DNA from 3 places in the Streptomyces sp. NPDC059008 genome. Region 3 is predicted to be linked to each of the others. Evidence: riboswitches for the same ligand, from Rfam matches in the RefSeq annotation. Region 3 holds a riboswitch; each other region holds the start of a gene.
The links. A riboswitch is a leader RNA that binds a small molecule or an ion and turns the genes downstream of it on or off. The one in region 3 is predicted to bind thiamine pyrophosphate.

Region 1: linked by a shared signal. The riboswitch ahead of ACFWZH_RS21820 (thiamine ABC transporter substrate binding subunit) and the one ahead of thiO (glycine oxidase ThiO) in region 3 are both predicted to bind thiamine pyrophosphate.
Region 2: linked by a shared signal. The riboswitch ahead of thiC (phosphomethylpyrimidine synthase ThiC) and the one ahead of thiO (glycine oxidase ThiO) in region 3 are both predicted to bind thiamine pyrophosphate.

Annotation. Positions count from the first base shown of each region.
Region 1 is NZ_JBHYJC010000018.1:33,779-44,200, reverse strand. Features, by position in the region: gene ACFWZH_RS21830 (hypothetical protein) at 1-357, opposite strand, end outside; gene rlmN (23S rRNA (adenine(2503)-C(2))-methyltransferase RlmN) at 611-1,717, shown strand; TPP riboswitch at 1,751-1,871, shown strand; gene ACFWZH_RS21820 (thiamine ABC transporter substrate binding subunit) at 1,976-3,079, shown strand; gene ACFWZH_RS21815 (ABC transporter permease) at 3,118-4,782, shown strand; gene ACFWZH_RS21810 (ABC transporter ATP-binding protein) at 4,783-5,853, shown strand; gene ACFWZH_RS21805 (hypothetical protein) at 5,861-6,874, opposite strand; gene ACFWZH_RS21800 (LOG family protein) at 7,041-8,195, opposite strand; gene ACFWZH_RS21795 (MarR family winged helix-turn-helix transcriptional regulator) at 8,197-8,604, opposite strand; gene ACFWZH_RS21790 (RidA family protein) at 8,714-9,199, shown strand; gene ACFWZH_RS21785 (SDR family NAD(P)-dependent oxidoreductase) at 9,261-10,082, opposite strand; gene ACFWZH_RS21780 (hypothetical protein) at 10,198-10,422, opposite strand, start outside.
Region 2 is NZ_JBHYJC010000001.1:382,043-392,464, forward strand. Features, by position in the region: gene ACFWZH_RS01760 (IclR family transcriptional regulator) at 1-541, shown strand, start outside; gene ACFWZH_RS01765 (SsgA family sporulation/cell division regulator) at 646-1,068, shown strand; gene ACFWZH_RS01770 (YibE/F family protein) at 1,171-2,580, opposite strand; TPP riboswitch at 2,628-2,784, shown strand; gene thiC (phosphomethylpyrimidine synthase ThiC) at 2,778-4,565, shown strand; gene ACFWZH_RS01780 (ArsI/CadI family heavy metal resistance metalloenzyme) at 4,654-5,091, opposite strand; gene ACFWZH_RS01785 (ArsR/SmtB family transcription factor) at 5,171-5,572, shown strand; gene arsB (ACR3 family arsenite efflux transporter) at 5,569-6,681, shown strand; gene ACFWZH_RS01795 (arsenate reductase ArsC) at 6,674-7,081, shown strand; gene ACFWZH_RS01800 (hypothetical protein) at 7,198-8,088, opposite strand; gene ACFWZH_RS01805 (metallophosphoesterase) at 8,314-9,375, opposite strand; gene ACFWZH_RS01810 (LacI family DNA-binding transcriptional regulator) at 9,708-10,422, opposite strand, start outside.
Region 3 is NZ_JBHYJC010000054.1:4,136-14,557, forward strand. Features, by position in the region: gene pknB (Stk1 family PASTA domain-containing Ser/Thr kinase) at 1-548, opposite strand, end outside; gene ACFWZH_RS34815 (thiazole synthase) at 976-1,716, opposite strand; gene thiS (sulfur carrier protein ThiS) at 1,828-2,043, opposite strand; gene thiO (glycine oxidase ThiO) at 2,040-3,278, opposite strand; TPP riboswitch at 3,276-3,388, opposite strand; gene ACFWZH_RS34830 (NAD(P)/FAD-dependent oxidoreductase) at 3,613-4,854, shown strand; gene ACFWZH_RS34835 (Rv2175c family DNA-binding protein) at 5,037-5,402, shown strand; gene thiE (thiamine phosphate synthase) at 5,512-6,159, shown strand; gene metF (methylenetetrahydrofolate reductase [NAD(P)H]) at 6,382-7,299, shown strand; gene ACFWZH_RS34850 (hypothetical protein) at 7,336-8,499, shown strand; gene ACFWZH_RS34855 (phytoene desaturase family protein) at 8,640-10,157, opposite strand; gene ACFWZH_RS34860 (DUF4126 domain-containing protein) at 10,234-10,422, opposite strand, start outside.

The sequences.
Region 1 (10,422 bases), on a different contig from region 3:
CTGTACCTCACCGTTCACGAGATCGGTGCCGCACATATAGAGCTCGGGTCGGTTGGAGAGCAGCTCGAAGTCCCGCATGGCGTCCTCGAAGCGGCACAGCACCCCTGGCTCCGTAGCCGAGTCGATGACGAGGACATGGGCGTGCAAGGCCAAGGGCGTCTGACGGGCCCAATGCACAACCTCGTCGTCCGAGATGCCGTCCAGCGCCAGCGAGCGGTGCGGCAGGTTCCGCCAGTCGATCCCGCTGCCTGCCCACGGGAGCGCGCTGAGGTACGCATCGAACTGGGCCGATAGGAGCACGGTCTGCGGGGCCGCATCATGCTCGTGGAGCCAGGGGGCCATCTGATCTATGCGCATCCTCAAGAGGCTAGGTCAGCTGATTCGTACCGCACGTTGCCTTTCGTGCCGGGCCCCAGTGGGATGCCAGACTCGTATAGGGGCGGACGCGCAGCCGTCGTGCGGCAGGGTCGCAGTCGCTGGAACAGGGAGCCGCTGGGCCGTCCCTGGGCCTGCGAGGTGGGCCGACGATGACGGATGACGACGGAGGGTGACCGTCCCCACCCCGCCGTCACCTGGGGCGCCTCAGATGATCTGCGACACTGGACCCACCATGCCTGCACCCGGAGAACTCACTTTCGTCGCGCCGCGCGGGGCCAAGAAGCCCCCTCGGCACCTTGCCGATCTCACCCCCGTCGAGCGCCGTGAAGCGGTGGCCGCGATCGGCGAGAAGCCGTTTCGCGCCAAGCAGCTGTCGCAGCACTACTTCGCCCGTTACGCGCACGACCCGGCGCAGTGGACCGACATCCCGGCGGCGGCGCGCGAGAAGCTGGCGAGCGAGCTGCTGCCGGACCTGATGAACGTCGTACGGCACATCTCGTGCGACAACGACACCACCCGCAAGACCCTGTGGAAGCTGCACGACGGCACGCTCGTCGAGTCGGTGCTGATGCGCTACCCGGACCGGGTCACCATGTGCATCTCCTCGCAGGCCGGCTGCGGAATGAACTGCCCGTTCTGCGCCACGGGCCAGGCGGGGCTGGACCGCAACCTGTCCACCGCCGAGATCGTGCACCAGATCGTGGACGGGATGCGCGCGCTGCGCGACGGCGAGGTGCCGGGCGGACCGGCGCGGCTGTCCAACATCGTCTTCATGGGGATGGGCGAACCGCTCGCCAACTACAACCGGGTGGTCGGCGCCATCCGGCGGCTGACCGACCCCGAGCCGGACGGCCTGGGCCTGTCCCAGCGCGGGATCACGGTCTCCACGGTCGGCCTGGTCCCGGCGATGCTGCGGTTCGCCGACGAGGGCTTCAAGTGCCGGCTCGCGGTGTCGCTGCACGCGCCGGACGACGAGCTGCGCGACACCCTCGTCCCCGTCAACACGCGCTGGAAGGTGCGTGAGGTGCTGGACGCGGCCTGGGAGTACGCGGAGAAGTCCGGGCGGCGCATCTCGATCGAATACGCCCTGATCCGGGACATCAACGACCAGGCATGGCGCGGTGACCTGCTGGGACGGCTGCTCAAGGGCAAGCGGGTCCATGTGAACCTGATTCCGCTGAACCCGACGCCCGGCTCGAAGTGGACCGCCTCGCGCCCTGAGGACGAGCGGGCGTTCGTCCAGGCCATCGAGGCGCACGGCGTGCCGGTGACCGTCCGCGACACCCGCGGTCAGGAGATCGACGGGGCCTGCGGGCAGCTCGCCGCCTCGGAGCGCTGAGCGCCCGCTGGTACGGTGTCGTCGAACAAATGCACATTCCGACAGGGGAGCGCCACAGCGCTGAGAGTGCGGAAGCGTCGTAGTCCTACGGTGCCCGCAGACCCTTGAACCTCGCCCGGGTCATTCCGGGTAGGAAGTTCGGTCGTCACTCATGCTGTTGCGCCCTGCCCGGATGTCCTTCGCGCGCGTCTTCGGACGCCGTGAGCTGCGGACACCGGGCGGGGCCGCGTCTCTTCCTGGCCAGCCAGGAGGAAATCAGTGAGAACCACCAGCAGGATCACCGCGAGCGCCCTCACCGCCGCGCTCGGCATGACCGCGCTCGCCGCATGCGGCACCTCGGGCGGCGACGCGGACGCCAAGACCGTCACGCTCGTCAGCCACGACTCCTTCCCCAAGCCGCTGCTCAAGGCCTTCGAGAAGGAGAGCGGCTACAAGGTCACGCTCCTCAAGAGCGGAGACGCCGGCAAGGCCGTCAACCAGGCGATCCTCTCCAAGGACAACCCCCAGGGCGATGTGTTCTTCGGCATCGACAACACCCTGCTCTCACGCGGCCTGAACGAGGACCTCTTCAGCCCGTACCAGGCCAAGGGGCTGGACAGCGTCCCGGCCGCGCTGCAGCTCGACAAGGGCAGGCACCGCGTCACCCCGCTCGACTACGGCGACATCTGCGTCAACTACGACCGGGCCTACTTCGACCGGCACAAGATCGCGCCGCCGAAGACCTTCGACGATCTGATCAAGCCCCGGTACAAGGGGCTGCTCGTCACGGAGAACGCCGCGACCTCCTCCCCGGGGCTCGCCTTCCAGCTCGCCACCGTCGCCACCTACGGCGATGGGGGCACCTCCCGCTCGAGCGAAGCCGAGAGTGGGGGAGGCTGGCAGGACTACTGGAAGAAGCTCAAGGCCAACGGCGTCGAGGTCGTCGACGGCTGGGAGCAGGCCTACAACGAGCGGTTCTCGGGCTCCGGGGCCGGCAAGGGCAAGGGCGACAAGCCGCTGGTGGTCTCCTACGCCTCCAGCCCGCCCGTCGAGGTGCTCGGCAAGAAGCCGGCGCCCGAGCAGGCCCCGACCGGCGTCGCGACCGGCACCTGCTTCCGCCAGATCGAGTTCGGCGGCCTCCTGAAGGGCGCGAAGAACGAGAAGGGCGGCAAGGCGCTGCTGGACTTCCTGCTGAGCAAGAAGTTCCAGGAGGACGTGCCGCTGCAGATGTTCGTCAACCCGGCGCGCAAGGACGCCAAGCTGCCGGAGCTGTTCACCACCTACGGCGCGAAGATCGACAAGCCGGCGACGCTGGCCCCGAAGGACATCGCCGAGAACCGCGAACAGTGGATCAAGCAGTGGTCCTCGCTCGTCCTGAAGTAGCCGGCGCCCGCAGCAGACGGCCCGCACGGGGAACGGCGGTGCGGCTCGGCCTGATGGCCGTGCCGCTCGCCTTCTTCGCGCTGTTCTTCGCCTACCCGGTCGTGGCGATCGTCGGGCGCGGACTCAAGGACGGCGGGCAGTGGCAACTGAGCCGGTTCGGCGCCGTGCTGAGCGACCCGGATGTCGTGCACGTGCTGTGGTTCACCCTCTGGCAGGCGGCCGCCTCGACCGGGCTGACGCTGCTGATCGCGCTGCCCGGCGCCTATGTCTTCGCGCGCTTCGACTTCCCCGGCAAACAGCTGCTGCGGGCGGTGGTGGCGGTGCCGTTCGTGCTGCCGACCGTCGTCGTCGGCTCGGCCTTCCTGGCGCTGGTCGGGCGCGGCGGGCTGCTCGACGACCTGTGGGGGCTGCGCCTGGACACCTCGGTCTGGGCGATTCTGCTGGCGCACGTCTTCTTCAACTACGCCGTGGTCGTACGGACCGTCGGCGGACTGTGGGGGCAGCTCGACCCGCGCCAGGAGGAGGCGGCGCGGGTACTGGGCGCCGGACGGTTCGCGGCCTGGCGGCGGGTGACGCTGCCCGCACTGGGACCGGCCGTCGCGGCCGCCGCCCTGATGGTCTTCCTGTTCACCTTCACCTCCTTCGGGGTGGTGCAGATTCTCGGCGGCCCCACCTTCTCGACGCTGGAAGTGGAGATCTACCGGCAGACCGCCGACTTCCTGGACCTGCCGACGGCCGCCGTCCTCACCATGATCCAGTTCGTTGCGGTGCTCGGCGTGCTGGCGCTGCACGCCTGGACCGTGCGCCGCAGGGAGTCCGCCCTCCGGCTCGTCGCCGCCTCGCAGACCGCGCAGCGGCCACGCGGCCGCGGCCAGTGGGCGCTGCTGTGGGCGACACTCCTGATCATCGCCGTCCTGCTGATCACCCCGCTGGTCGTGCTCGTGGAGCGGTCGTTCGCCGGGCCGGACGGCTACGGAGCGGTCTTCTACGAGTCGCTGCGCTCCTCCGGGGCCGGTGACGGCACCTTCGTCGTCGCCCCCCTGGAAGCCCTGTGGAACTCCCTCGCCTACGGGGCGGCCGCCACCGTCATCGCGCTGGTGGTGGGCGGGCTGGCGGCCGCCGCTCTGACCCTCCCCGGATCGAGCCGGGGCCCGTCCGGGCGGATCCCCCTGGCCGGCAGGTTCGTCCGCGGATTCGACGCACTGCTGATGCTGCCCCTCGGCGTCTCCGCGGTCACCGTCGGCTTCGGATTCCTGATCACCCTCGACGAACCACCACTGGACCTGCGCACCTCCTGGTGGCTGGTCCCGCTCGCCCAGGCACTGGTGGGGGTGCCGTTCGTGGTCCGCACCATGCTGCCCGTCCTACGGGCCGTCGACGGACGGCTGCGGGAGGCGGCGGCCGTGCTCGGTGCCTCGCCGTGGCGGGTGTGGCGCGAGGTCGACCTGCCGATGGTGCGGCGGGCACTGCTGATCGCCGCGGGCTTCGCCTTCGCCGTGTCGCTCGGCGAGTTCGGCGCGACGGTCTTCATCGCACGGCCCGACCAGCCGACGCTCCCGGTGGCCGTGGCACGGCTGCTGGGGCGCGCGGGAGAGCTCAACTACGGGCAGGCGATGGCCCTGTCCACCATCTTGATGGTGGTGTGCGCCGGCGCCCTGCTGATCCTGGAGCGCGCGCGAACCGACCAGTCCGGGGAGTTCTAGATGACGGCACGCAACGAGAGCACCGCACGCGAACTGCTGCGACTGGACGGGGTGACCGTCCGCTTCGGCACGTCCGGGCGGGCCGCGCTGGACGCGGTGGACCTGGAGGTCGCCGCGCACGAGATCGTCTGCGTACTGGGGCCGAGCGGCAGCGGCAAGTCCACCCTGCTGCGGGTGGTCGCCGGCCTCCAACACGCCGATGCGGGACAGGTGTTGCTGGAGGGGGGCGACCAGTCGGGAGTGCCCACACACCGGCGCGGGGTCGGGCTGATGTTCCAGGACCACCAGCTCTTCCCGCAGCGCGACGTCGCCGGCAACGTCTCCTTCGGGCTGCGGATGCGGCGCGCCTCGCGCGCCGACCAGGACCGCACGGTCGCCGAACTGCTGGACCTCGTCGGGCTGCCGGGCGCCCAGCGGCGCGCCGTGGCCTCCCTGTCCGGCGGCGAACAGCAGCGGGTCGCCCTGGCCCGTGCGCTCGCCCCGCGCCCCCGGCTGCTGATGCTGGACGAGCCGCTCGGCCAGCTCGACCGCGGGCTGCGCGAACGGCTCGTCGTCGAACTGCGCCGCCTCTTCCGCGACCTGGGCACCACGGTGCTGGCCGTCACCCACGACCAGCAGGAGGCCTTCGCGCTCGCCGACCGGGTCGTGGTGATGCAGGACGGCCGGATCGCGCAGACCGGCACACCGCTGGAGGTCTGGCGGCGGCCGGCCACGGAGTTCGTCGCCCGCTTCCTCGGCTTCGACAACGTGGTCGAGGCGACGGTGCAGGGCGAGGCCGCCGCCACGCCCTGGGGCAAGGTCCCGGTCCCGGACGGCACCCGGAACGGCCCGTGCCGGCTGCTCGTACGCCCCGCCGGGGTGCGGCTGACCCCCGCCGCCGAGGGACTGCCCGCCACCGTCGCGGCCCGGACGTTCCGCGGCACCCATGTCACCGTGCTGCTCCAGCCGTCCGGCGGACCTCAGCTGGAGGCGGCCTGCGCGCTGCGGGACGCGCCCGCGGTGGGCGAGCGGGTGGGCCTCGCCTTCGCCGCACAGGACGTCGTGGTGCTGGACGGCGAGCCCGGCGCGTAGCCGGGCGTCAGCGTTCGGGTGCGGTCGTCACAGGGTGCGCGGCCCGCTCCCCGTGCGCGCTCCCACCCGCCGGCGCCGCGCCGCCTGCGGCCTGGGCCGGCACCTCCGCGCCCGTAGGGGCGTCTGCCGCCGGTACGCCCTCCCCCTCCGGCTCACCGAACCAGGCGACCGCTACGGCACCCGCCACGGCGACCACGAAGCCCAGGACGGCGACCCAGGCGAAGCCCGGACGCGAGGAGTCGCCCAGCCACATCACCCCGAGGATGCCGGGGACCACGGTCTCGCCCACCACCAGCGCCGCGGTGGCGCCGTTCACCGAACCGATCTGCAGGGCGACGGTGTGCAGATACATCCCGCCGATGCCCGCGACGAGAATCGCGTACAGGGCCGGGTCGCCGAGCAGCGAGGGCAGATGGAACGGGTCCACGCCGTTCAGCACCCGTACGCCGACGCCGAGCGCGCCGAAGCCCAGACCGGAGAGCAGACCGGCGAGGATCGCGGCCCGCGCGCCCAGCAGGCGCACGATCAGGGTGCCGCCGCCGATCAGCACGAGGGACGCGACCAGCAGCCACCAGTGGGTCGCGATCGGCGTATGGCCGCTGCCCTCCGGGCCCGCGGCCGTGGCGAGCAGCACCAGCGCCGAACAGACCACGGCGATCGAGCCCCACTCCGCCCGGCTGAGCCGGATGCCCAGGAGCTTGATGCTCAGTACGGCGGTGATCACCAGGTTGGCGCTGATCACGGTCTGGGACAGGAACAGCGGCAGCAGCCTGGCCGCCAGCGCGCCGAGCCCGAAGCCGATGAAGTCCAGCACCGTGCCCACCATGAATTCCCAGGTCACGGCGGCTTTCGCGGTGGAGGAGAGGCTGGGGCCGCCGTGCTGGGTGACGCCGGTGTCAAAGGACGCGGAGGACTTGGCCGCCTCCCGGCGGGCGGACTTGCGCGACCCCACCGCCTGTAGGACGGAACCCGTGCCGTAGCAGGCCGACGCCGCTACGGCCGTCAGAAGGCCGATGATCACCAGGAGCTCCGTTCACACGCACTTGGCATTACCTGTTCATTACCTGGCCTGGCAGACGCTCATTTCGGGACGGGAGTTGCCTCGGCCGGGCAAACAGATCGCGCGGCCGGCCGGCGGCGACCGGCGGCGGAGCGGGCGAGGGCGCCGGGAGCGGGACCCGGCCGGGTCAGGAAGCCGCCCCCGCCCCGAGGCGGGCGAGCGCCCGGGGAACCTCGTCGACCGAGTCGACCAGGGCGATCCGGGCCGCCATCGGGCGATCGGCCGCCAGCGCCTGGAGCAACGGCCAGGTGGGCAGCCGCTCGGTCCAGTGCGCACGGTCGACCAGCACCATCGGGGTCGGCTCGCCCCGCGACCGGTAGTAGTTCGGGGTCGCGTTGTCGAAGATCTCCTGTACGGTCCCGGCCGCGCCCGGCAGGAAGACGACGCCGGCGTTGCAGCGCGCCAGCAGGCCGTCCTCGCGGACCGCGTTGACGAAGTACTTGGCGACATGGGTGGCGAAGGCGTTGGGCGGCTCGTGCCCGTAGAACCAGGTGGGTATGCCGACCGAGGCGCCGCCGCCGGGATGGCCCCGGCGCACGTCGAAGGCGGCCCGGGCCCAGTCGGTGACCGAGGGGGCGAAGTGCGGTGCCTTGGCGAGGAGTTCCAGCGCCGCGTCGAGCATGTCGTCCTCGAACGGCGCGGCGTACGCCCCGAGGTTCGCCGCCTCCATCGCACCGGGGCCGCCGCCCGTGGCCACGGTCAGGCCGTCGCGGGCGAGCCGGCGGCCGAGCCGGGACGCGCCCGCATAGGCGACGGAGCCGCGCTCCAGGGCGTGCCCGCCCATGACACCCACCACCCGGGCGCCGGCGAGGTGCTCGTCCAGGGCGTCGGAGACGGCGTCGTCGTGGATGCTGCGCAGCATCGAGGCGAAGATGTCGCCGTCCGACTTGGTCTCCTGGTACCAGTGGTACGTGCGGGCGTCCGGGGTGGAGTCGTAGCCGGCGTCGACCAGCCCGACGAAGAGCTCGTCCGGCCCGTAGAGGGCGCCGCGGTACGGATCGAACGGCAGGCCGGGTATGGGCGGGAAGACCAGTGCGCCCCCGGCGCGCACCTTCGTGGCGGCGTCCGGTTCCATGACGCAGCCGAGGAACACCGACTCCGTGGTGTCCGTGCCGAGCAGCGCGAACGTACGGTCCGTCAGGTCGACGGACTGGATGCGGTATCCGGCGAGGCTGCCCGAGGCGGCGACCCGGTCGAACTCCTCGAGGGATTCGATTTCCCGGTCGTGGTCGTCGTGACGGCGGGGCGCTGGGAGCGGTGAATTCGGCTGCACGCCCGCCATGTTAGGACCGCAGGGACTCCACGAGGGGACCGAGGTGCCCGTCCGAGGCCGCCGCGTCCAGCGCTTCGCGCAGCGCGCCGTCGTAGGTGGGGCGCGCCTTCAGCTGGACTTTCCGGCCTTCGTCGGTGATGACGCTGTAGACGCCGCGCCGGTCGTCGGGGCACAGGTCGCGGCGGGTCAGGCCGGAGGACTCCAGACGGGAGGCCAGCCGGCTCACGGAGCTCTGGTTGAGGCCGATGAGGTCGGCGAGCTCCTGCATGCGCAGCTCGCCGTCGTCGGCCTCGGCCAGCCGCGTCAGCGCGCGGTACTCGGAGAGTCCGATGCGGTGGTGCTGCTGCAGGGCTCGTGCCAGTTCCTGCTCGACGCGGGTGTGGAGTGCTCCGAGCCGGTCCCAGTGCTCCGCGTCCATCGCCATGCGCTCGCTTCCGCCGCTTCCCGCCGCCGTTTTCCGATCGGGCCTTGACAGCAGCGTACATGCACCTGAAACTTATGTATGTGCATGCAAGGAATGTATGTGCATGGAACTGCAGCAGGTGCAGGAAGAACGAGGGGGAGAGATGACGGTGGTGACGGTGGCGCAGGAATCCGAGGGCGTTGTCGAAGCGGCCGAGACGGCGCGAGAGATCGAACGGATCGCGACCACACCGGACTGGTACGAGCCGTACAGGATCTCCCAGGCCGTCAAGGCGGGCGGACTGATCCATGTCTCGGGACAGGCGGGCATCGACGAGCGGGGACGGACCGTCTCGGACGACTTCCTGACCCAAGGACGGCAGGCGTTCGCGAACGTCGAGCGGGTCCTGGCCGCGGCCGGCGCCTCGCTGGCCGACGTGGTGAAGGTGGGCATCTTCGTGACGGACATGGCCGCCGACCTCGACCATGTCATCACGCTGCGAGGGGAGTTCCTCTCCGAGCCCTACCCCGCGGACACCCTGCTGGAGGTGTCGTCACTGGCCCAGCCGGACTGGCGGATAGAGGTGGAGGTCACGGCGCTCGCCCGCTGAGCGAGGCGGTCCCGGCGGCCCGGCTCCCCGCCCCCCGGCTCACCCGTCGTCCGACGCCGGCTCAGGCTGCTCGCCCGACGAGGGCGTCGGTCAGCCGCATCAGGCGTTCCCGGGCCTGGACGTCGTATGCCTGTTCGTGTGCCCGGGTGTCGGTGAACTGGTCGAAGTAACGGCCTGTGGTGGACGCCAGAGCGGGATCGGTCAGCAGTCGGAGGGTCGGCCGCACCCCCTCGTCGACGGTGGTCACCGGCGTGAGGCCGTACTCGCGCACCCCGTCGGTGTCCATCAGATGGGCCGGATGCAGGGTGTTGACCGTGACGCCGGTGCCCTCCAGCTCGGCGGCCAGGTGGAACGTCGCCATGATCAACGCCAGCTTGCTCCGGCAGTAGGCCCGCAGGCCCTCGTAGTCCCGTTCCAGCATCACGTTGTCGAAGTCGACGGCCTCCTGCCCTATCGAGGCGACATTGACCACGCGGGACGGGGCGGAGGACAGGAGCAGGGGCAGCAGATCGCGGGTCAGGGCGTAGGGGGCGAGGTGATTCACGGCGAAGCGCAGCTCGTGGCCCTGCCGGCTCAGCTCGCGCCGGAGCGGATCGGCGCCGCCGCCCGCGACGGCGTTGTTGATCAGCCCGTCGAGCCGGGGTTCCGCCGCGCGGATCCGGGCGGCCATCGCATGGACCTGGTCGAGGTCGGCCAGATCGGCGAGGTAGGTACGGACGGTGGTGCCGGGGGCGGCCGCCCGTACCTCGGCCGCCACGGTGTCCAGACGGGTGCGGTCGCGGCCGTGCAGCAGAAGGGTGCCGCCCTGGGCGGCGAGGGCGAGTGCGAGGCCGCGGCCCAGGCCCTGGGTGGCCCCCGTGATCAATGTGGTGCGCTGATTCATGGGAAGGAGCCTGGCAGTTGGGCCCAACGGCACGGGAGAGTGTGCTGAACCTGGTGTCGCCACCACCAGGCGTCGGCCCGCAGCCCCGAAGCTCCCCCGGGCACGCCGTGGGCCCTCACCGCACCAGCGGCAGCGTCACCATCTCCGCCACGGTCCAGGTCAGCGGGGCGAGCACGATCACCAGGGCCAGCAGGCGCAGGGCCGCGGCGCGGTAGAGGACGGAGGCGGAGGCACCCAGGCGCCGGAGGGCGGCGGTGGTACGGGCACGGGCGGAGCGGGACTCGAAGGCGGCGGTGAGAGCGCTGGCGGTGACGCAGGCCAGCACCACCGCCGCGCCGAT
Region 2 (10,422 bases), on a different contig from region 3:
CATCGGCAAGGCCGGGGCCAGGCGCCGGCAGCGGGCCCAGATCTCCGAGGCGCTGGCCGTGGCGGGCCGGAAGCTGGGCGCCGCCGTCTACTTCGCCGTCTACCGGGAGGGTGAAGTGGAGGTCGTGGCGGTCGCGGACAACCCGGATCGGCCGCCGGTGGAGGAATGGGTTGATTTTCGTACCACCGCTCACGCTCATGCGATCGGGCAGTGTCTGCTCGCGCAGCTTGACGAGGCATCGAGGAAGGAGCATCTGTCGCGGCATCCCCTGCAGTCGATAACGCCCTTTTCCCTGCGATCTGAGGACGATTTGCTGCGCCGTTTGGATACGGTGCGTCGCGGTCAGGCCGCCTTCGAGCGACAGGAATATGCCCTGGGCACGGTGTGTTCGGCCATCCCCATCCAGGTTGGTGCGGCCGCGGCGACGTTGGCGGTGTCACTTCCCGCCAACGAACTGCACCGATTGCGGTCCGTTACGGATCGACTACGAAAAATGGCGGAGGCGACACTAACGACACTCGCCTTCTCTATCAGTATCTGAAAACTCACTCCTTGTGATCTGCCAGCACGTGGCCGACGATGGCGGCAATAGGGCTACGGGGGATGTTTCCCGGCCATCTCCGATCAAGTGCGGGGCAGTGGTTGATGACCGACACAGTTCAGGCAGAAGTGATCATGAGCTTCGTCGTCTCCGAGGAGCTCGCGTTCCGGATTCCGGTGGAGCTGGACTTCGACAGCGCCGATCCCTACGCCGTCCGCCTCACCTTCGACCTGCCCGGTGATGCGCCCGTCACCTGGGCCTTCGGGCGTGAGCTGCTGCTGGACGGCTTGAGCCGGCCGTCCGGTGAGGGTGATGTGCGGATCGAACCGGCCTCGCCCGAGCATCTCAGCGATGTCTTCATCAGCCTCCAAGTAGGCGCCGAGCGCGCCCTGTTCCGGGTGAGCGCGGCGCCGCTGGTCGCCTTCCTGGACCGTACGGACCGGCTCGTGCCGCTCGGCAAGGAAGAGGTCTGCGACACGTTGGAGGCCGTGCTGGACCGGATCCTCACGGAGGCGCCCGCCGGCTGACCCCGGCCCGAACGCCCCGTCCACACCGGCGCCACACGGGTCCGCCGGTCACTTCACATGCCGCGCGCCCCTCCGGGCCCCGTGCGCGGCATGCCCGTACCGCTACCGCTTGCGTCGCCTGCCATGCCCTCCACGCCGTCCCGACCGGCCGCGCGACGCATCGTCGGCGCCCCTTGCCCCCGCACTCCCTGCCCCCGGGTCCGCTGTCCCCTGTGCGCGACGTGTGCCGTCGTTCCTGCGGTCCGCCGAGACGACGAGCGCCGCCAGAAGCGTCGTCAGCGGCACCGAGGCGACCAGGCCGATGCTGCCGACCAGCGTGCGCACGATCTCCTCCGCCACGACCTCGCTCGTGGTGACCGTACCGACGCTGCTCTGTGCGATCGAGAACAGCAAAAGCAACGGCAGCGCGGCACCCGCGTAGGCCAGGACAAGGGTGTTGACGACGGACGCGATGTGGTCGCGGCCGATCCGCATCGCCGCGCCGTAGAGCTTGCGCCAGCCCGCCGTCGGGTCCGCCTCCTTCAGCTCCCACACCGCGGCGGTCTGGGTCACCGTCACATCGTCGAGCACACCCAACGACCCGATGATGATCCCCGCCAGGAGCAGTCCGCGGATCTCGATGTTCGGGTAGAGCCCGTGCACCAGCCCGGTCGTGTCGTCCGTATTGCCCGTCAGCAGCGCCCAGCCGATGAAGACCGAACCGAGCAGTGCGATCAGCAGGAGCGAGGCGAGGGTGCCGAGTACCGCCACGGAGGTACGGGCCGTCAGCCCATGGCACAGGTAGAGGGCGATCAGCATGATCGCCGAGCCCCCCACCACGGCCACCACCAGCGGATTGGAGCCCTGCAGGATCGCCGGGAGGATGAACAGCGTCAGGACGACGAAGCTGGCCGCCAGTGCGACCAGCGCGAGCACCCCGCGCAGCCGGCCGACGACCACGACGGCGATGGCGAAGATGCCTGCCAGCACCCACATCGGAAGAGACCGGTCGACATCGGTGACCGAGTACTGCAGTTCCCTGGGTGCCTTGGGGGAGTACGACACCACCACCTCCTGCCCGGTGGTGTAGTGCCGCAGCGCGTCCGGCGTCACCACCGTCTGGAAGGTGCGCCCGGCGTTCTCGCCCGTGGTGACCTTGATGGTCGCCTGCTGGCAGGGCTTGTCCGGTGCCGCTCCCCCGGCCGGCGGTTGCCCCGTCGGTGACGGAGGCTGAGGCTGCTGCTCGGCATGGACATCCGCGCAGTTCACCTCAGCCACCTTCACCACTCTGGCCTGCTCGGTGGGTTGGTCGAAGCCGACACCGGATGGTTTGTGCCCCGGTGCGCCGCCCGGCCAGAGCACGACCAGGCCGACCGCGACCGCGGTGGCGAACGGGATCAGCACCGCCGCGATGACCTTGCGCAGATGCCGCGAGACGGGCGCGGCAGGGCCGTGGCCGTGACCGTGCGAGTGCGCGGCGGGGTGGGGGTGGGATTCGTGAGAGCTCACCCACAGATCATTGCAACAACTCATGGGGCCCCCTGTTCACCCCGCTACGTCGGCCGCTACCGTGGTGCCACCTTTGCAATCGCGGGAGCTCGGAGCACCGGGCTGAGAGGGCGCTGACCTTCGTCCCAGTGATGTTTCACGTGAAACGTCGATGGACGGAAGCCGCTGTGTCGACCGCCGAACCTGTTACCGGGTAATGCCGGCGTAGGGAGTTGGGTCTCATGACTCTGCAGGATGCACGCACGCCCAAAAACGAAAACGGTGCCGGCAGCGAGCCGCAGATCGGCTGGCACAAGGGCTATGTCTCCGGATCGCGCCCGGATCTTCGGGTCCCGGTCCGGAGGGTGCACCTCACCAACGGCAAGCACGTGACGCTCTACGACACGTCCGGGCCGTACACCGACCCCAACATCGAAACCGATGTCCGTCGTGGTCTCGCGCCGCTGCGGGAGAACTGGATCATCGCTCGCGGCGACACCGAGGAGTACGCGGGCCGCCCCATGCGGCCGGAGGACGACGGCCTCAAGCACACCTCACCGCGCGGTGGCCTCAAGAACCTGGACGCGGTCTTCCCCGGCCGTCCGCGCCAGCCCCGCCGTGGCCGCAACGGCGCCGCCGTCACCCAGCTCGCATACGCCCGGCGCGGCGAGATCACCGCGGAGATGGAGTACGTCGCCCTCCGCGAGAACGTCACGCCCGAGTTCGTACGAGACGAGATCGCGGCCGGCCGCGCCGTGCTGCCGTCCAACGTCAACCACCCGGAGATCGAGCCGATGATCATCGGCAAGAACTTCCTGGTGAAGGTGAACGCCAACATCGGTAACTCGGCGGTCACCTCCTCCATCGAGGAGGAGGTGGAGAAGATGACCTGGGCGACCCGCTGGGGCGCCGACACGGTCATGGATCTGTCCACCGGACGCAACATCCACACCACCCGCGAGTGGGTGCTGCGCAACTCCCCCGTCCCGATCGGCACCGTCCCCCTGTACCAGGCGCTGGAGAAGGTCGACGGCAAGGCCGAGGAGCTGACCTGGGAGATCTACAAGGACACCGTGATCGAACAGGCCGAGCAGGGCGTCGACTACATGACGGTGCACGCCGGTGTGCTGCTCCGCTACGTCCCGCTCACGGCCCGCCGCAAGACCGGCATCGTCTCCCGAGGCGGCTCGATCATGGCCGCCTGGTGCCTCGCGCACCATCAGGAGTCGTTCCTGTACACGCACTTCGAGGAGCTCTGCGAGATCCTCGCCTCGTACGACGTCACCTACTCGCTCGGTGACGGACTGCGCCCCGGCTCCATCGCGGACGCCAACGACGAGGCGCAGTTCGCCGAGCTGCGGACGCTCGGCGAGCTGAACACCATCGCCAAGCGGCACGGCGTGCAGACCATGATCGAGGGCCCGGGCCATGTCCCGATGCACAAGATCAAGGAGAACATCGACCTCCAGCAGGAGATCTGCGAAGAGGCACCGTTCTACACGCTGGGCCCGCTGACCACCGACATCGCGCCTGCCTACGACCACATCACCTCCGGCATCGGCGCGGCGATGATCGCCTGGTGGGGCACCGCCATGCTCTGCTACGTCACGCCCAAGGAGCACCTGGGCCTGCCCGACCGCGACGACGTCAAGACCGGCGTCATCACGTACAAGATCGCGGCCCATGCGGCGGACCTGGCCAAGGGCCACCCGGGAGCCCAGGAATGGGATGACGCGCTCTCCGACGCCCGCTTCGAGTTCCGCTGGGAGGACCAGTTCAACCTGGCCCTCGACCCGGACACGGCACGCGCGTTCCACGACGCGACACTGCCCGCGGAGCCGGCGAAGACGGCCCACTTCTGCTCGATGTGCGGCCCGAAGTTCTGCTCGATGAAGATCAGTAGGAGCATCACCGAGCAGTTCGGCGGCGACGCGGACGCGACGCCGGAGGAGATCGAGGCGGGGATGCTGGAGAAGTCCAAGGAGTTCGCGGCCGCGGGCAACCGTGTGTATCTGCCGCTGGCGGACTGAATTCCGCGCCTGAGAGTAACGGCGGAGGCCCAGATGGGGCCCCGCCGTTACGGAGCGATCAACCAGCCGGCGGAGCAGATGTGTTGGCTCAACCCGCCCCGTGTTGGCCGCTGCCGCAGCAGGCATCCCCCTCAAGCGCGGGCGACTCGCCCATCTGCTCGGTGTCGGCCTTGACGACGTAGACCTCCCAGGGTTCCTTGCCGGGCCCGTGGACCCAGACCTTGTCCTGGAGGGCGTAGCAGCAGGAGGTGTCGTTCTCTGTGAACGTCGCCAGTCCGGCTTCCGTGAGACGGTCGGTGGCGGCGGTGACCTGTTCGGTGGAGGTGACTTCGATGCCGAGGTGGTCCAGGCGGGTCTGCTGGTCGGCGTCGCCCTCGATCAGGACGAGCTTGAGCGGCGGTTCGGCGAGGGCGAAGTTGGCGTACCCCGGGCGGCGCTTGGCCGGCTCGACGCCGAAGAGCCTGGCGTAGAACTCCACCGAGGCGTCGAGGTCGGAAACGCTGAGGGCGAGCTGAACGCGGGACATTACGGCCTCCTCGTCACGTTGTATTGATGTCTCTCGATGCAAGCTTGCGCCGTGGATCGAAGTTCGTCAACATAGACGCATGTCGAATCAAAAGCTTGAGGTGCTCGGTCAGACCCAGGAGTGCTGCCCCGGGCTGCTGACCGCGCCGCTGGACGAGGATCAGGCCGGCGAGCTGGCGAAGGTCTTCAAGGCCCTCGGGGATCCGGTGCGGCTGCGACTGCTGTCGATGATCGCCTCCCGGGCCGGCGGCGAGGTGTGCGTGTGTGATCTGACGCCGGCCTTCGACCTGTCCCAGCCGACGATCTCCCACCACCTCAAGCTCTTGAAGCAGGCCGGGCTGATCGACTCCGAACGTCGCGGGACATGGGTGTACTACCGGCTGCTTCCCGAGATGACCGACCGGTTGGCCGGCATCCTCACCCGCCCCGCCGGCCGGCCCCTCACTCCGTCCGCCGAGGCGCCCGCGGAGGCCGCCTCATGACCACGCGGAACAGCGCTGCGGGGCCGGTCGCGGCCCGACTGTCGTTCCTTGACCGCTTCCTGGCCGCATGGATCCTGCTGGCCATGGCCGCCGGCCTGGTCCTGGGCCGTGCGGTGCCGGGCCTGGGGGACGCCCTGGCGAAGGTGACCGTCACCGGCGTCTCCCTGCCGATCGCGCTGGGCCTGCTGGTGATGATGTATCCGGTGCTGGCCAAGGTCCGCTATGACCGCCTGGACAGCGTCACCCGGGACCGCCGCCTGCTGATCCCCTCCCTGTTGATCAACTGGATCGCCGGCCCCGCCGTGATGTTCGCGCTCGCCTGGCTCTTCCTGCCCGACCTGCCGGAGTACCGGACCGGGTTGATCATCGTGGGGCTGGCCCGGTGCATCGCCATGGTCATCATCTGGAACGACCTGGCCTGCGGCGACCGCGAGGCCGCCGCCGTCCTCGTGGCCCTGAACTCGGTCTTCCAGGTCCTCGCGTTCAGCCTGCTGGGCTGGTTCTACCTCTCCGTCCTGCCCGGCTGGCTCGGCCTGCAACAGACCGGGCTGAACGTCGGCGTGTGGGAGATCGCCCGCAGTGTGCTGATCTTCCTCGGCATCCCCCTGGCCGCCGGGTTCCTCACCCGCCGCCTGGGGGAGAAGACCAAGGGCCGCACCTGGTACGAGACGAAGCTGATCCCCCGCATCGGCCCCTTCGCGCTCTACGGACTGCTGTTCACCATCGTCGTGCTCTTCGCCCTCCAGGGGGACGCGATCACCTCCCGCCCGCTGGACGTCGCACGCATCGCACTGCCGCTGCTGGTGTACTTCGCGCTCATGTGGGCCGGTTCCATGGCCCTGGGCAAGGCCGTCGGCCTGAACTACCCGAGGGCGACGACCCTGGCGTTCACCGCGGCCGGCAACAACTTCGAACTCGCCATCGCCGTCGCCATCGCGACCTTCGGCGCAACGTCCGGCCAGGCCCTGGCCGGTGTCGTCGGCCCTCTCATCGAGGTGCCGGTACTGATCGGCCTGGTCTACGTCGCCCTGGCCGCCCGCCGCCTCTTCCCCGACACCCCTGCCCCGGCCGCCGTGCCGGCCGGCCACCAGGAGCACGTCCATGACTGACCCCCGCAAGCCATCGGTGCTGTTCGTGTGCGTCCACAACGCCGGACGCTCGCAGATGGCCGCTGCCTTCCTCGCCGACCTCGCCCAGGGCAAGGTGGAGGTCCGCTCGGCCGGTTCGGCCCCCGCCGACACCGTCAACCCGGCCGTCGTCCAGGCGATGGCCGAGGTCGGCATCGATATCTCGGCCGAGACGCCGAAAGTGCTGACCGCCGAGACGGTGCGGGCATCCGACGTGGTGATCACCATGGGCTGCGGTGACGCCTGCCCGGTCTTCCCCGGCAAGAGGTATCTCGACTGGAAGTTGGAGGACCCGGCAGGCCGGGGTGTGGCCGCCGTCCGCCCGATCCGCGACGAGATCCGGGCCCGCGTCCGGGAGCTGCTGAGCGACCTCACTGACTGAGCGACGCCGACGGACCTCGGGCTCGCCGGCGGATCGGGCCTTGCGATGCCCGAGCGACGGCGGACGTGGCCGGTGTGCCGGGCATCGCAGGCCCACGGAGATCGGAGAGACCCGCCCTAGTCCGGCGTGTGATCCGGCCTCCCGTAATCCGGGCTGGTGAAGTCCGGGCTGGAGTAGCGGGGGCGGGAGCCCGACGAGCCGCTGTCGGGGCTGGTGAATTCGGGGCGGGTGTAGCCGAGGGTGGGGATGCGGCTCTCGGGAGCGGTGGTGCGGCGCGGGACGTAGCGGACCGGGTCGTCGTCGGGGGCGGCCGCCGGATCGGCCAGCGCTTCACGGAGGAAGGGCAGCACTCCGCGCTCCAGGAGGGCGCTCCGCCAGGCTTCGCGGGCGTCGTCCAGCGCCTCGCCCAGCTCGTCGGCTCTGGTGGACCGGGCGGACGGGCCGTTGCGCAGCGCCGTGACGAGCAGGCAGCCCATCGCGACGAGGGTCCCGGCGGCGGCCAGCGCGGCGAAGATCCAGCCGACGCTGATCAGCGGCTCCGCGAGGGACTTGTCGGGGCTGATGGTGCGCAGGACGTAGCCGATGAGGAGGAAGAGGACCGCGGCGATGCCCGCGAGGACCGGGGCGAGGACGGTGATCATCGCGGCCAGCCCGGCACCGGTGGTTTCGGCCTCGCCCATGGCCGTGGCGGTGGCCAGTCCCAGCCCCCCGTCGGCGGCCTCACCCAGCTCCTCGCCGCTCAGACCGGCGCCGGACGTTGCGGGCGCCGGCGCGCGCAACTCGGCGCGGAGCTGCACATAGCGCTGGTATTCGGCCGTTGCGCAGGCGGCGATGGCGGTGGTCGCGCTGAGCGCCATCGTGCGCAACTGCTCGGTGCTCAGGTGCTTTCCCGCGGCGGCGGTGGGGTCGTCCGGGCGGTATTCGGCGGTACGCAGCGCCTCATCGAGGATCCGCGTGAATTCCGCGCGATCCTCGTTCAGCAGGTGCGGAGCGCTGTTCATGTGCATCCCCCGATGCTCCGTAGGGCCGTACGGCCGGCGTTGGCCGGGCAGTGGGCGGAAACGGAGGAGAGCCTGCTACGGATAGCCCGATGGTAGAGCGACTCCGGCATGGGGTGACAGAGAGTTTGCGGAAATTGAGTAATGCCACGACCGGATTCCGTCTGTGCCGCCCCCCGATTCCGACCCGGCCGACCAGCCGCCAGGCTTGACGTACACCTGCCCCCGGAACGCTCAGCCAGTCAGCGGAAGTTGAACGACCAGCAGCTTTCCGGCCATCGTGATGCCGCCGTCCATGGCGATGGCCAGACCGTCGGCGTAGACGTGCGGACCGTCGACGGCGATGCCGTCGCCCTCGCTGTCCTCCGTGCCGACCTCGCCCAGCAGATACGGGATCGGGCTGTGGCCGTGGACGACGCGGTCCCCGCCGTAGGCGTCCAGCAGCTCGCGTACGGCCTGCGAGCCGGACTCGTCGCGGAAGGCGAAGCGCTTGGTGAACTTGCGGAACAGGTCCCAGACTTCGTCGGCGTCGCTGCGGGTGAGCACGTCGTGGACGTTGTCGTTGACGGCCTCGATGGAGTCGCCGTAGTCGAGGTAGGCGGTGGTGTCGGAGTGCACGAGCAGATGCCCGTCCTCCTCCATCACGGCGTCCAGCCGGGCCATCCACTGGAGGTGGTGGTCCTGCAGCCGGTCCATATCGGTCTTCTGGCCGCCGTTCAGGAGCCAGGCCGCCTGGAAGGAGGCGGTGCCGGCACCGGACTGCACGGGGGTGTCGCCGAACCGCTTGGCGCCCAGCAGCAGGAGCTCGTGGTTGCCCATCAGGGCCTTGCAGTAGCCGCCGGCCGCCGCGGCCTGGGCGGAGAGCTGCATGACCAGGTCGATCACGCCGATGCCGTCCGGGCCGCGGTCGGTGAAGTCGCCGAGGAACCAGAGCCGGGCGTTGCCGGCCGCCCAGTTGCCGTCGGCGTCGATCAGGCCCTCGGCGGCCAGCGCCTCGCGCAGCTCGTCGTAGTAGCCGTGCACATCGCCGACGACGTACAGCGGGCCCATGCCCTCGGGCGCGTCGGCCTCGTCGGCCGTCTCGGGCGCCGGGACGACGGCCGGGCGGTCGATGAGGGTGTCGGTGCGGCCCGGGGTGATGACCGGCAGATCGCGCGCGGTCGGGGTGTACTCCTCGGGCAGCTCGACCGGCTGGGCCGCGGGCGGCACCACGGGGGGCGCGGCCGGGGGGCCGGCGGGCAGATGGAGCGGCGGACCGGCGGGCGGGACGGGCGGGACGGGCGATCCGGCGGACATGCCGGAGGGCATTCCGGGCAACGGAGCGGACTCCGGAGTTTGTCCCCCCATGGTCCACACCATGGGTCCCTGACTGGCCCCCTGAGTCATCGACCCCTCCACCGTTGCGCCGCCGTGCACCTCTCGGACCTTTGCCTGGTCGACGGCGGTCCGCGGTGTCGTCCGCCCATCATAGGAACGCCGATCGCGGGTTGTGACGCACCCGGGGGTGGTCAATCCGGCGGAGCCCGCCGTTCACGGCTGATTTCTCCCGTGATCGCCCAGTTTTTTCCTGACCGAAGAGGCGACCGGTATTGGCCGGAACGCCCGCTCGTCCGTATATGGCAGCACGCTCACTCGCCTGCGGGTTTCCGTGGCGGACTGACCGTCGTCCTGGGGGACCGTCGCTGGGACGAGGTCCGCACGATCAGATCGGTCGGTATCACCTGTTCGATGGGCCGCCCGTTGTCGAGTCCTTCGATGGCGTCGATGAGGATCTGGACGACGGCGGTGCCGATGCGGCGCGGCTTGAGGGACAGGGTGGTGATGGGCGGCTCGGTGGTGGCGTAGACGGTGGACTCGCTGCAGCAGACCAGCAGCAGGTCCTCCGGCACCCGCAGGCCGTAGCGCCGTGCGGCGGCGAGCAGGTCGGTGCCGTTGGGGTCGAAGAGTCCGTAGACGGCGTCCGGCCGGTCAGGGCGGGCCAGCAGCCGGTCGGCGGCGACGGCCCCCGCGCACGGGTCGTGCGCCGGGTAGGACTCGTAGACCGGGTCCTGGCCGACCCGCTCGCACCAGCTCAGATAGGCGGTCGTCGACAGCCGGGTGTAGGTGTCGGTGGTGGTGCCCGTGAGCAGGCCGATGCGGCGGGCGCCGGCGTCGGCGAGGTGGTCGAGCAGGCCGAGGACGGCGGCTTCGTGATCGTTGTCGACCCAGCCGGTGACCGGCAGGGTGCCGCCGGGGCGGCCGTCGGAGACGACGGGAATGCCGTGCCGGACGAGCTCGGTGACGACGGGGTCCCCGTCGGCGGGGTCGATGACGACGGTGCCGTCCAGGGCGACGTTCGACCAC
Region 3 (10,422 bases):
TACGACACGGTCCCCAGGAGCGACCCCGTCGAGGCGGTGGTGTTGGTGTCCACCGCCCGCACCAGACCGAAGTCGGCGACCTTGACCCGGCCGTCGTCGCCGATCAGGACGTTCTCCGGCTTCATGTCGCGGTGCACCAGCCCGGCGCGATGCGCGGCCCCCAGGGCGGCCAGCATGGGCTCCAGGATGTCCAGCGCGGCCCGCGGCTGCAGGGCGCCGCGCTCGCGCAGCACATCGCGCAGGGTGCAGCCGGCGACGTACTCCATGGCCAGATAGACGTACGTACCGTCGGTGCCCTGGTCGAAGACGCCCACCACATTCGGGTGCGACAGCCGGGCCACCGACTTCGCCTCACGGATGAAGCGCTCCACGAACGCTCCGTCGGCGGCGAGGCTCGGATGCATCACCTTCAGCGCGAGCACCCGGTCGAGGCGGGTGTCCACCGCCTTGTAGACCGTGGCCATACCGCCGGCGGCGATGCGTGCCTGGACGCGGTAGCGGCCGTCGAGCAGCTGGCCCACGAGCGGGTCTTGGAGCGTCGTATCCACGGCAGACGAGTCTACGGGTCCGCTGCGCTTGGCTTGCTTCCCACGTTGTCGGCTTTCCCGCCGTGGTGGTTTCGCTTGTTTTCGCCTGCGGCGGGCTGGGTGCCGCTGCGCGGGGCGTTTTCGGCAGCGGGTGCGGCCCTCCGGACTCCGTCCTGCGGTCCGCCCCCTCCCGTGGGTGGGGGAGAGGAGACCGGTGGGGGTCCCCGTATGCCCTCGTGTGCCGGTAGTCGACGGACGGGGCTCGCCCCCACCGACCGCTCTTTCCACCCACCCACGGGAGGGGACAGACCGTAGGACGGAGTCCGTAGGGCTGTCACCGCACCCGACACACAACCGCCCGCCGCAGGCGCAACGGCGAAAACCCCCACGGCGGGAAAGCCGACAACGTGGGAAGCCAGCCAAGCGCAGCGGACAGGCAGCGGAGGGGCTAAAACGCCGGTCGTTCCGGATCCAGTTCCGCCACGCCCCCCGTAGGGGAGGACGCCAGTGCGAAGTGCCGGCGCGGGATCCGGCCCGCCCTGTAGGCCAGCCGGCCCGAGGCCACCGCGTGGCGCATCGCCTCGGCCATCAGCTCCGGCTCCTGGGCGCGGGTCACCGCGGAGGCCAGCATCACCGCCGCGCAGCCCAGCTCCATGGCGAGGGCGGCATCCGAGGCGGTGCCCGCGCCGGCGTCAAGGATCACCGGGACGCCGGCGCGTTCGGTGATCAGCTGGAAGTTGTGCGGGTTGCGGATGCCCAGGCCGGAGCCGATCGGCGAGCCCAGCGGCATGATCGCGGCGCAGCCCACGTCCTCCAGTTTGCGGGCCAGGACCGGATCGTCGTTCGTATAGGGCAGCACGGTGAAACCGTCGTCCACCAGGGTCTCGGCGGCGTCCAGCAGCTCGATCGGGTCGGGCAGCAGGGTGCGCTCGTCGGCGACGACCTCCAGCTTGACCCAGTCGGTACCGAGCGCCTCCCGGGCGAGCCGGGCGGTGAGCACCGCCTCGCCCGCGGTGAAGCAGCCCGCCGTATTGGGCAGCACCCGGATCCGGTGCCGTTCCAGCACGGACAGCACCGAGCCCTGCACGGTCGGGTCCAGCCGCCGCATGGCGACCGTCGTCAGCTCTGTACCGGAGGCGAGCAGCGCGCGCTCCAGGACGTCGAGGCTGGGCACCCCGCCGGTCCCCATGATCAGGCGGGACCGGAAGGTGGTGCCGGCGATGGTGAGGGGGTCGGGGCCGGCGGCGGACGGGGCGGGGGCCGCCCCTCGGGACACCTCGGTATCGGTCATGTCTGCGGATCAGCCTCCCTGGACCGCGGTGAGCACCTCGACGCGGTCACCTTCGGCGAGCGGGGTGGTGGGCCACTGGGTGCGCGGCACCACGACTTCGTTGAGCGCCGCGGCCACCCCGGTGGGCGCCGCGGACAGGGTCGCGACGAGCCGGTCGAGGGTGAGTCCGCCGGGGATCTCGCGGGCCTCGCCGTTGACCGACACGGAAACACTGGCGCTGCTCATACGGGCTGCTCCTCCAGGAAGCGGGCGCGCGCGGCCCCCGGGGCGGCGGTGAGGGTCCCGCCACGGGAGAAGCGCGCGGGGGTGAAGGGAAGGGCCTCGTCGGGGACGTTCCCGGTGGCCAGCACCTCGGCCATCACGTCACCGGTGACCGGCGTCAGCAGGACCCCGTTGCGGAAGTGCCCGGTGGCCAGGTGGAGGCCGGGCAGAGCGGTCGGCCCGAGGAGCGGCGCGTTGTCGGGGGAGGTGGGGCGCAGCCCGGCGCTGGTCTCCACCAGCGGCAGCTCGGTGATGCCGGGGACCAGCTCGTGGGCGTCCCGCAGCAGCTCGTAGACCCCGCCCGCGGTGACGGTGGTGTCCCAGCCCAGCTCCTCCATGGTGGCGCCGACGACCAGCTCGCCGTTCTCCCGCGGCACCAGGTAGAGGGGGTTGCCGCGCACGACCGCCCGTACGGTGCGCGACAGGAAGGCCGGGGACCCGGCGGGCACGTCCGGCAGCCGCAGCCGCAGCACCTGTCCCTTGACCGGCCGGACGGGCGGCAGCACCTCGTCGGGGACGCCGGTCAGGCGACCGATGTGGCTGCCCGCCGCGAGCACGGTCTGCCCGGCCGACAGCCGTGTGCCGTCGGCGAGTTCGGCGCCCGAGGCGCGGCCGCCGTCGAAGGTCAGCCGCTCGACCCGGCTCCGGTGGAGGACCACCCCGGCCCGTTCGCAGGCCACCAGCAGGGCGCTCGCCAGCCGCCGCGGGTCGACCTGGTGGTCGCCGTCGACCCGCAGGCCGCCGCGTACGCCGGGGGCCAGCATCGGCTCCAGGCGGCGGCACTCGCGGCCCGTGAGCCACTGTGAGTCCAGGCCCGAGCGGATCTGCAGGGCGTGCAGTTCGCGCAGGTGGGCGCGGTCGTCGGCGTCCAGCGCGACGGCCAGGGTGCCGCACCGCCGGTAGCCGATCGACGTCCCGGCCGCCTCCTCCAGCTCCTCGGTGAACCGCGGGTAGCGCCGCGCCGAGTCGAGATTGAGGGCCAGCAGGGTCTGCTCGCCGTAGTGGAGCTCGGTGACCGCGGCCAGCATTCCGGCCGCGACGCGGGCCGCGCCGCCACCGGGCGCCGGGTCGGCCACCGTGACGGTCAGCCCGCGGCCGGCCGCCCGCCAGGCGGTGACCAGGCCGATGACGCCGCCCCCGATGACGAGCACATCAGGGTGCCCGGTGACTGGTTTCGATGGTGTGGCAGATGGATGCATGGGCGTCCAGCCCCTCCCTTCGCCGGCATGACCCGGATCAGGTTCGTACGGTCGGAGGCCGGCCAGCCTCCCTCTCAGCCCGGTGCGTCCGGGCTCCCGCGAGTGCGTGTAGCCGTCACCCTAATACGGGGCGCGAGCCGGGGTAAGGGAACGGTCGGCGTACACGGGGGCCGCGGCTGTCGGGGGAGCGGCACCGGTGGCGCGTGCGTGGCCGTGCCGTCCCCGGAGCCCGCGGGGCGGGGCACGGGCCCCTGGAGCGCGGTCATGACGCTGTGTCAGAGATCTCGTCGCGCGGTGCTGCGAGCGGCGTCGCACACCGTCCTAGAGTGATCGGGTGAGCGAGCAGAGCACATCCTCCCAGTCTCCCGGCCACCCGCCGCGCGTCGTGATCGTCGGCGCCGGAATCGCGGGCGTGCAGACCGCGGTCGCCCTGCGTGAACAGGGGTGGCGCGGCGCGATCACGCTGCTCGGTGACGAGCCCCACCAGCCCTACGACCGCCCCCCGCTGTCCAAGGCGGTGCTGCTGGGCAAGGCGGACGGCTCCGCCTTCGACGTGGACTTCGCCGCGCTCGACATCGAGCTCCACCTCGACCGCCGGGTCACCGCCCTGGTGCCGGACGCCCACCGGGTCGAGACGGTCCGGGGCCCGGTCTCCTACGACTACGCGGTGATCGCGACCGGCGCCGCCCCGATCACGCTGCCCGGGAGCGAGGGCCTGCCCGGCGTCCACCTGCTGCGCACCCTCGACGACGCCGAGCGGCTGCGCCCGGTGCTCGCCGCCCAGCACGAGATCGTGGTCGTCGGGGCGGGCTGGATCGGCGCCGAGTTCGCCACCGCGGCGCGCGAGGCGGGCTGCGCGGTCACCGTCGTCGAGGCCGCCGACCGCCCACTGGCCGGGGCACTGCCCGCCGAGGTCGCCGCCCATATGGCCGGCTGGTACGCGGACGCCGGCGCCGAGCTGCGTACCGGCGCCCGGGTCGCGGCCGTCACCGCCGGCCTGGTCACCCTCGAGGACGGCGCCACGCTGCCCGCCGACGCCGTGGTCGTCGGGATCGGGGCCCGGCCCGCCACCGCCTGGCTGGCCGGCTCGGGCGTCGAGGTGTCCTCCGAGGACGGCTCGGTGCTGGCCGACGACCGGCTGCGCACCTCCGTGCCCGATGTGTACGCGGTCGGCGACTGCGCCTCCTTCCCGTCCGCCCGTTACGGCAGCCGTCTGCTGATCCACCACTGGGACAACGCCCTCCAGGGCCCCCGTACGGTCGCCGAGAACATCGCCCGCGGGGAGGCGGAGGGGATGGTCTACGACCCCGTCCCGTACTTCTGGTCCGAGCAGTTCGGCCGGTTCGTGCAGTACGCGGGCCATCACGGGGACGCCGACGAGCTGGTCTGGCGCGGTGACCCGGCCCAGGCCGCCTGGTCGGTGATCTGGCTGCGGGGCGGACGGCTCGTCGCGTTGCTGGCCGTGGGGCGGCCGAGGGACCTCGCCCAGGGGCGCAAGCTCATCGAGCGGGGTGTGACCCTCGACCGGGACCGGGCCGCGAACGCCGCCGTGCCGCTGAAGGCCGCGGTGCAGTAGGGCGGACCCGGGTGCCGGACTGCCGGGCGGGCGCGGCGGGCGTGGAGGCGCGCCGGACCTGTCCGTCGGCAGGTGTGCCGACGGCCGTGTCGACAGGCGTGTCGTCACCCTCCGGTGTGCCGGAGGCCCCTGATGGCGATGCCCGGCTACCGACTGTCAGTGCGAGGTGGCAGGCTTGTCCTGTGACCGAGATTGACGCAAACATCGATGGACTCGTCCCCGCCTGGCTCACCCTCCCCGACATCGCCGAAAAGCTCGGCGTCGAGGTGACCCGTGTCCGGCAGCTGGTCAAGGAGGGCCAGCTGATCGCGGTGCGCCGCGGCGAGAACAGGGTGCTGCAGGTACCCGCCGATTTCATCAAGGACGACAAGGTGGTCAAGGGCCTCGTCGGCACGCTCACGCTCCTCAAGGACGACGGCTTCACCGACGAGGAGATGCTGGAGTGGCTGTTCACCGCGGATGAGACCCTCCCCGGAACCCCGGCGCAGGCGCTGCGCGAGAATCGCGGCACGGAGGTGAAGCGCCGGGCCCAGGCGCTCGCCGTCTGACGCGCCCGGCGCTCGTCAGCAACCGCACCAGCATCCGTAACCACAACTACGGGGTGTACGGTCCGGAAGGTCCGGCCCGTACACCCCCGACCTGGGGGGAAGCCGCCCGATGACCACCGCACGACAGGCCCTGTCCGACGCCCGGCTCTACCTCTGCACGGACGCCCGCAGGGCCCAGGGCGACCTCCCCCGGTTCCTGGACGCGGTGCTCGCCTCCGGCGTCGACATCGTCCAGCTGCGCGACAAGGGCATGGAGGCCGGCGAGGAGCTCCGCCATCTGGAGGTCTTCGCGGACGCCTGCCGCCGGCACGGAAAGCTGCTCGCGGTCAACGACCGCGCGGACGTCGCCCATGCGATCGGCAGCGATGTGCTGCATCTCGGGCAGGGCGATCTGCCGGTCCCGGCCGCCCGCGCCGTCCTCGGCGCGGACATCCTCATAGGCCGCTCCACCCATGCCGAGGCCGAGGTGGACGCCGCGATCGCCGAGCCCGGCGTGGACTACTTCTGCACGGGCCCGTGCTGGCCGACGCCCACGAAGCCGGGCCGCCACGCCCCCGGCCTCGACCTGGTCCGCTACACCGCGGCGCGCGCTCCGCAGCGCCCCTGGTTCGCGATCGGCGGGATCGACGCCGGCAATCTGGACGAGGTGCTCCGGGCGGGCGCCCGCCGGGTCGTGGTGGTCCGCGCCATCACGGAGGCCGACGACCCGGGCGCGGCGGCCGCAGCGCTGGCCAAGCGCGTCCGCGGCTGGGACTAGGCCTGTCCGACGGGTCATGGCGGGGTCCGACGGGTCGTCGTGGCCGGGCCCGGGAGACACCCCCGCTCGTGCTCCGGAGAGCCGGGGCGCGAGGGGCGACGGGGGCGGGAATCGGACGCCCAGGCGGCCGGAAAATGTCCAATCAGTGGACACGAAGCCGACCAACCAGGCAAAACGTCGATGACGGTTGGTGTGTGCCCGGCCCGTGGTTAACCTGCCGGTATGGCCCTAGGTACAGCTTCCACCAGGACTGATCGCGCACGCACCGTGCGCGAACTGCTGGCTTCCGGCAAGCAGTCATACTCGTTCGAGTTCGCCGCCCCGAAGACCGAGAAGGGTGAGCGGACCCTGTGGAACGCCATTCGTCGGATCGAGGCCGTCGCCCCGACGTTCGTCTCGGTGACATACGGCGCCGGCGGCACCTCCCGTGACGGAACGGTGCGCGCCACCGAGCGCATCGCCACCGACACCACCCTCACCCCGGTCGCCCATCTGACCGCGGTCAACCACTCGACGGCGGACCTCCGCAACATCATCGGCCAGTACGCCGACGCCGGGATCCGCAATATGCTCGCGCTGCGCGGCGACCCGCCCGGCGACCCGATGGGGGAGTGGGTCAGGCACCCCGACGGCCTCGCCTACGCCGCCGACCTGGTCCGGCTGATCAAGGAGTCCGGCGACTTCTGTGTCGGCGTCGCCGCCTTCCCCGAGATGCACCCGCGCTCGACGGACTGGGACACCGATGTCGCCCACTTCGTCGACAAGTGCCGGGCCGGCGCGGACTTCGCCATCACCCAGATGTTCTTCTACCCTGAGGACTACCTCCGGCTGCGCGACCGGGTCGCCGCGGCGGGTTGCTCGACGCCCATCATTCCGGAGATCATGCCGGTCACGAACGTCCGCCAGATCGAGCGGTTCGCCCAGCTCAGCAATGCCGCATTCCCGCCCGAGCTGGCCGAGCGCATCCTCGCCGTCAAGGACGACCCGGCGGCGGTACGCTCCATCGGGATCGAGTACGCGACGGATCTGTGTGCGCGCTTGATGGCCGAGGGCGTTCCCGGGTTGCACTTCATTACCCTGAACCACTCCACGGCGACCCTGGAAATCTACGAGAATCTGGGGCTGCACCAGCAGTCCTGATCACGGTGGCCGGCCAACGGCGGAAGTAGGGCGTATATGGGCTGGACGGTCCTCTATATCGCGTTCGGCCTGGTCGCCCTGTGGCTGCTGGGTGAGGTACTGCTCCAGTACAAGGCCCGGCTGCGCTGGCGGCTGCTCGCCTTCACCGGCTTCCTCGGCGTGGTCGTGGGCGTGATCATCCCCTCGGTGATCGTGATCGGGGTGGGCCTGGGCGCGTTCGCCGTCGGCCAGGTCAATGTGACGCTCTCCTTCAAGCGCGGCTTCACCACCGGCTGGGCGCTGGGCGGCAAGCCCGGCGCCAGCCGTCGCCGTCGGGGCCGTGCGGCGGGTGCCCCCGCCGCCGAACCGACCCTGCAGATCTCCGACTTGGAGGCCGCGACGCCCACCGACGGCCCCGGCGGGGGCGCCGACGGCGGCCCGGACACCTTCGAGAGCACCGGCGGATTCCGGAGCACGGGCGGCTTCCAGAGCCAGGACACCTACGCCGGGCAGGGCTCGTACGACTACCAGGCCGACGGCTACCCGGCCGACGGCGGCTACCGCGGCCAGGACCCCTACCAGGACCCGCAGGACCAGAGCGTCTTCGCCACGCAGGCCTTCCCCGCGCCGTCCTACGACGGCCCGTCCTACGGCGCCCAGCAGTACGACGGACAGGGCGACTACGCGCGGGCCGACGCCGGCACCGTCTACGCCCCGCAGCCGATGCCCGACGAGACCGGCCAGTACGGCATCTACAGCCCCGACGCCCGCACCCCGCAGCCCGGCTACAGCGGCTACGACGCCTACGGCACCACCGCCGACAGCGGGAACAACGACGGCAACGGCTATGCGTACGGCGGCGGTTACGGTCAGACCGCGGCCGGCCAGGACGCCTACGCCGACCCCTACGCGGCCTACGGAGACGGCTCGGGCCAGGGCCAGGCGCCCTACTCCGACCCCTACACCGGCGCCCAGCAGTACTCCGGCGGCTCCTACGACCCCTACGAGCAGCAGGACCCGTACGCCCAGCCGTCCTACGGCGCGCAGCAGTACGACGGGCAGGGCGGGCAGTCCGGCCAGAACGCGGACCAGGGCTACGGCGGAACGCCGCCCGGCGGGGCGTGGGTCCCGCAGCAGCGCGACAGCGAACTCCCGCCCGAGCAGCCGCCCTACCCGCCGTACCAGCAGCAGGGGTACGACGGGCAGCAGTACCGCTACTGAACCGCACGGGCCGCAACGGCCAGCAGTACCGCTGATCCGCACGGGGCGCGACGACAGCCCCTGCCGGCCACGGCCCGCCGCCGGGCTCGTACCCGGCCGCCGTCAGGCCCGCACCGTTCGCCTCGCCGCCGGCACCCCGCTCAGGTGGAGCCGTGCCAGTCGTCGCCGTTCACGATCAGGCCCGCGACCAGCGCGCCGGACATCCCGGAGTGCGCCAGCCCGCCGCCCGGGTGCGACCAGCCGCCAACCACGTAGAGCCCCGGTATCCGGGTGCGGTTGCCGGGCCGCAGAAAGCGCCCGTCCCGGCCGGCCAGCGCCGGGCCCGGCACCAGCGCGTCCGCCGCCGGCGGCAGCACCTCGCGCCACAGCACCCGCTCCCGCAGCCCCGGCACCGCCGCCTCGGCGACCTCCGTCAGCCGGTCCGCGGCCGCCTCGACGGCCGCCCCCTCAAGCCGGCCGTCCGGGCCGGGCGGCGCGACGGTCGCGGCCAGCGTCACGGCCTCATGGCCGTCGTCGGGCCGGGTGGCAGCATCGTCCGGGCGCAGCACGGTCACCGTCGGCCGCGCGCACGACGGCCGCGGACCGTCGCCGTCGCCGAACACACCCGCCAGCTCCGCCGCGCGGTCCACGGCGTGCACCACGGTCCGATGGACGGCACCCGCCTCGCGTGCTCCGCGCAGCGCCAGACAGACCGTGAGCCGCCCCGTCGCGCGGTCACCGGGGCCGGCCTGCGGCCGCACGTCGTCCGGCCCGTACGGCTCGCGCCCGTCGAGGAGCGCCGGCAGCCGGGCCGGATCGATGCCGGCGACCACGAACTCGGCCGGCGCGGTCTGCCCGTCGGCCAGCTCGACACCCGTCGCTCCGCCGTCCTTCTCGACGATCCGGGTCACCTCCGCGCCGAAGGCGAACTCCACCTTGCGCGCCAGGCAGCGTGCGTACAGCGCGTCGGCCAGCGCCCGCATGCCGCCGCGCGCGTACCAGCTCCCGAAGGTCTGCTCCATGTACGGCAGCACGGCGGCGCTCGCCGGGGCGCTGCGCGGGTCGAAACCGTAGGCCAGCGCATGGCTCTCCAGCAGCGCGATCAGCCGGGGGTCGGCCAGCTCGCGGCGGGCGACCTCGGCGAGCGTGGCCGTCGTGGGGCCCTTGCCGCGCCCGAACAGCCCGCGCCTGCGCACCGCCGGATACGGATCGCGGCCCAGCACCCGCCAGTCCTGCCACAGCGGCTCCTCCAGGAGCGGCCGCCGGGTGGCGTCCCAGGCCTCGCGGGCGCGGCCCACCAGCGCGCTCCAGCGCTCACCGGCGCCCGCGCCCAGCGCCTCGTCCAGAGCCGCCAGGACGCCGGCCCGCGAGGCGTTGGGCAGCGACACGGCCGTGCCGTCGGCGAAGACATGGCGGCTCGCGGGGTCGACCTGGGACAGCTCGACGCAGCTCTCCAGCGGCTCACGACCGGTCTTGAGGAACAGGTCGCGGTAGACGGCCGGCAGATGCAGCAGGCCCGGCCCCGTATCGAAGGAGAAGCCGTCCCGCTCCAGTCGCCGTACCGCGCCGCCGTGCGTCGCGCCGCGCTCGAACACCGCCACCTGGTGGCCCGCGACGGCCAGCCGGGCGGCGGCTGCCATCGCGCCCATCCCGGCGCCGATCACCGCAATCCGTGCCATGCCTGCGACTTTATCCGGCGCCACTGACAACGCCCGCGGCGCCGGTGCGCAGGCGGTCCGGCCCGGGGCGGGGCGCTCAGCCGGCCGGTGGCACCACCCCGCCCGCCGCGGCCAGGCGCTTCTCCTCGCGTCGGGCACGCCGGCGCCGCAGGAACCGGCGGATCCGCGACCAGAGCAGGACCACCATCGCGATGCCCGCGGCCAGCAGCACCGCCGCGATGACCGCCGCGGCCACCGGATAGAAGACCGCGAACGCGATGAGCCC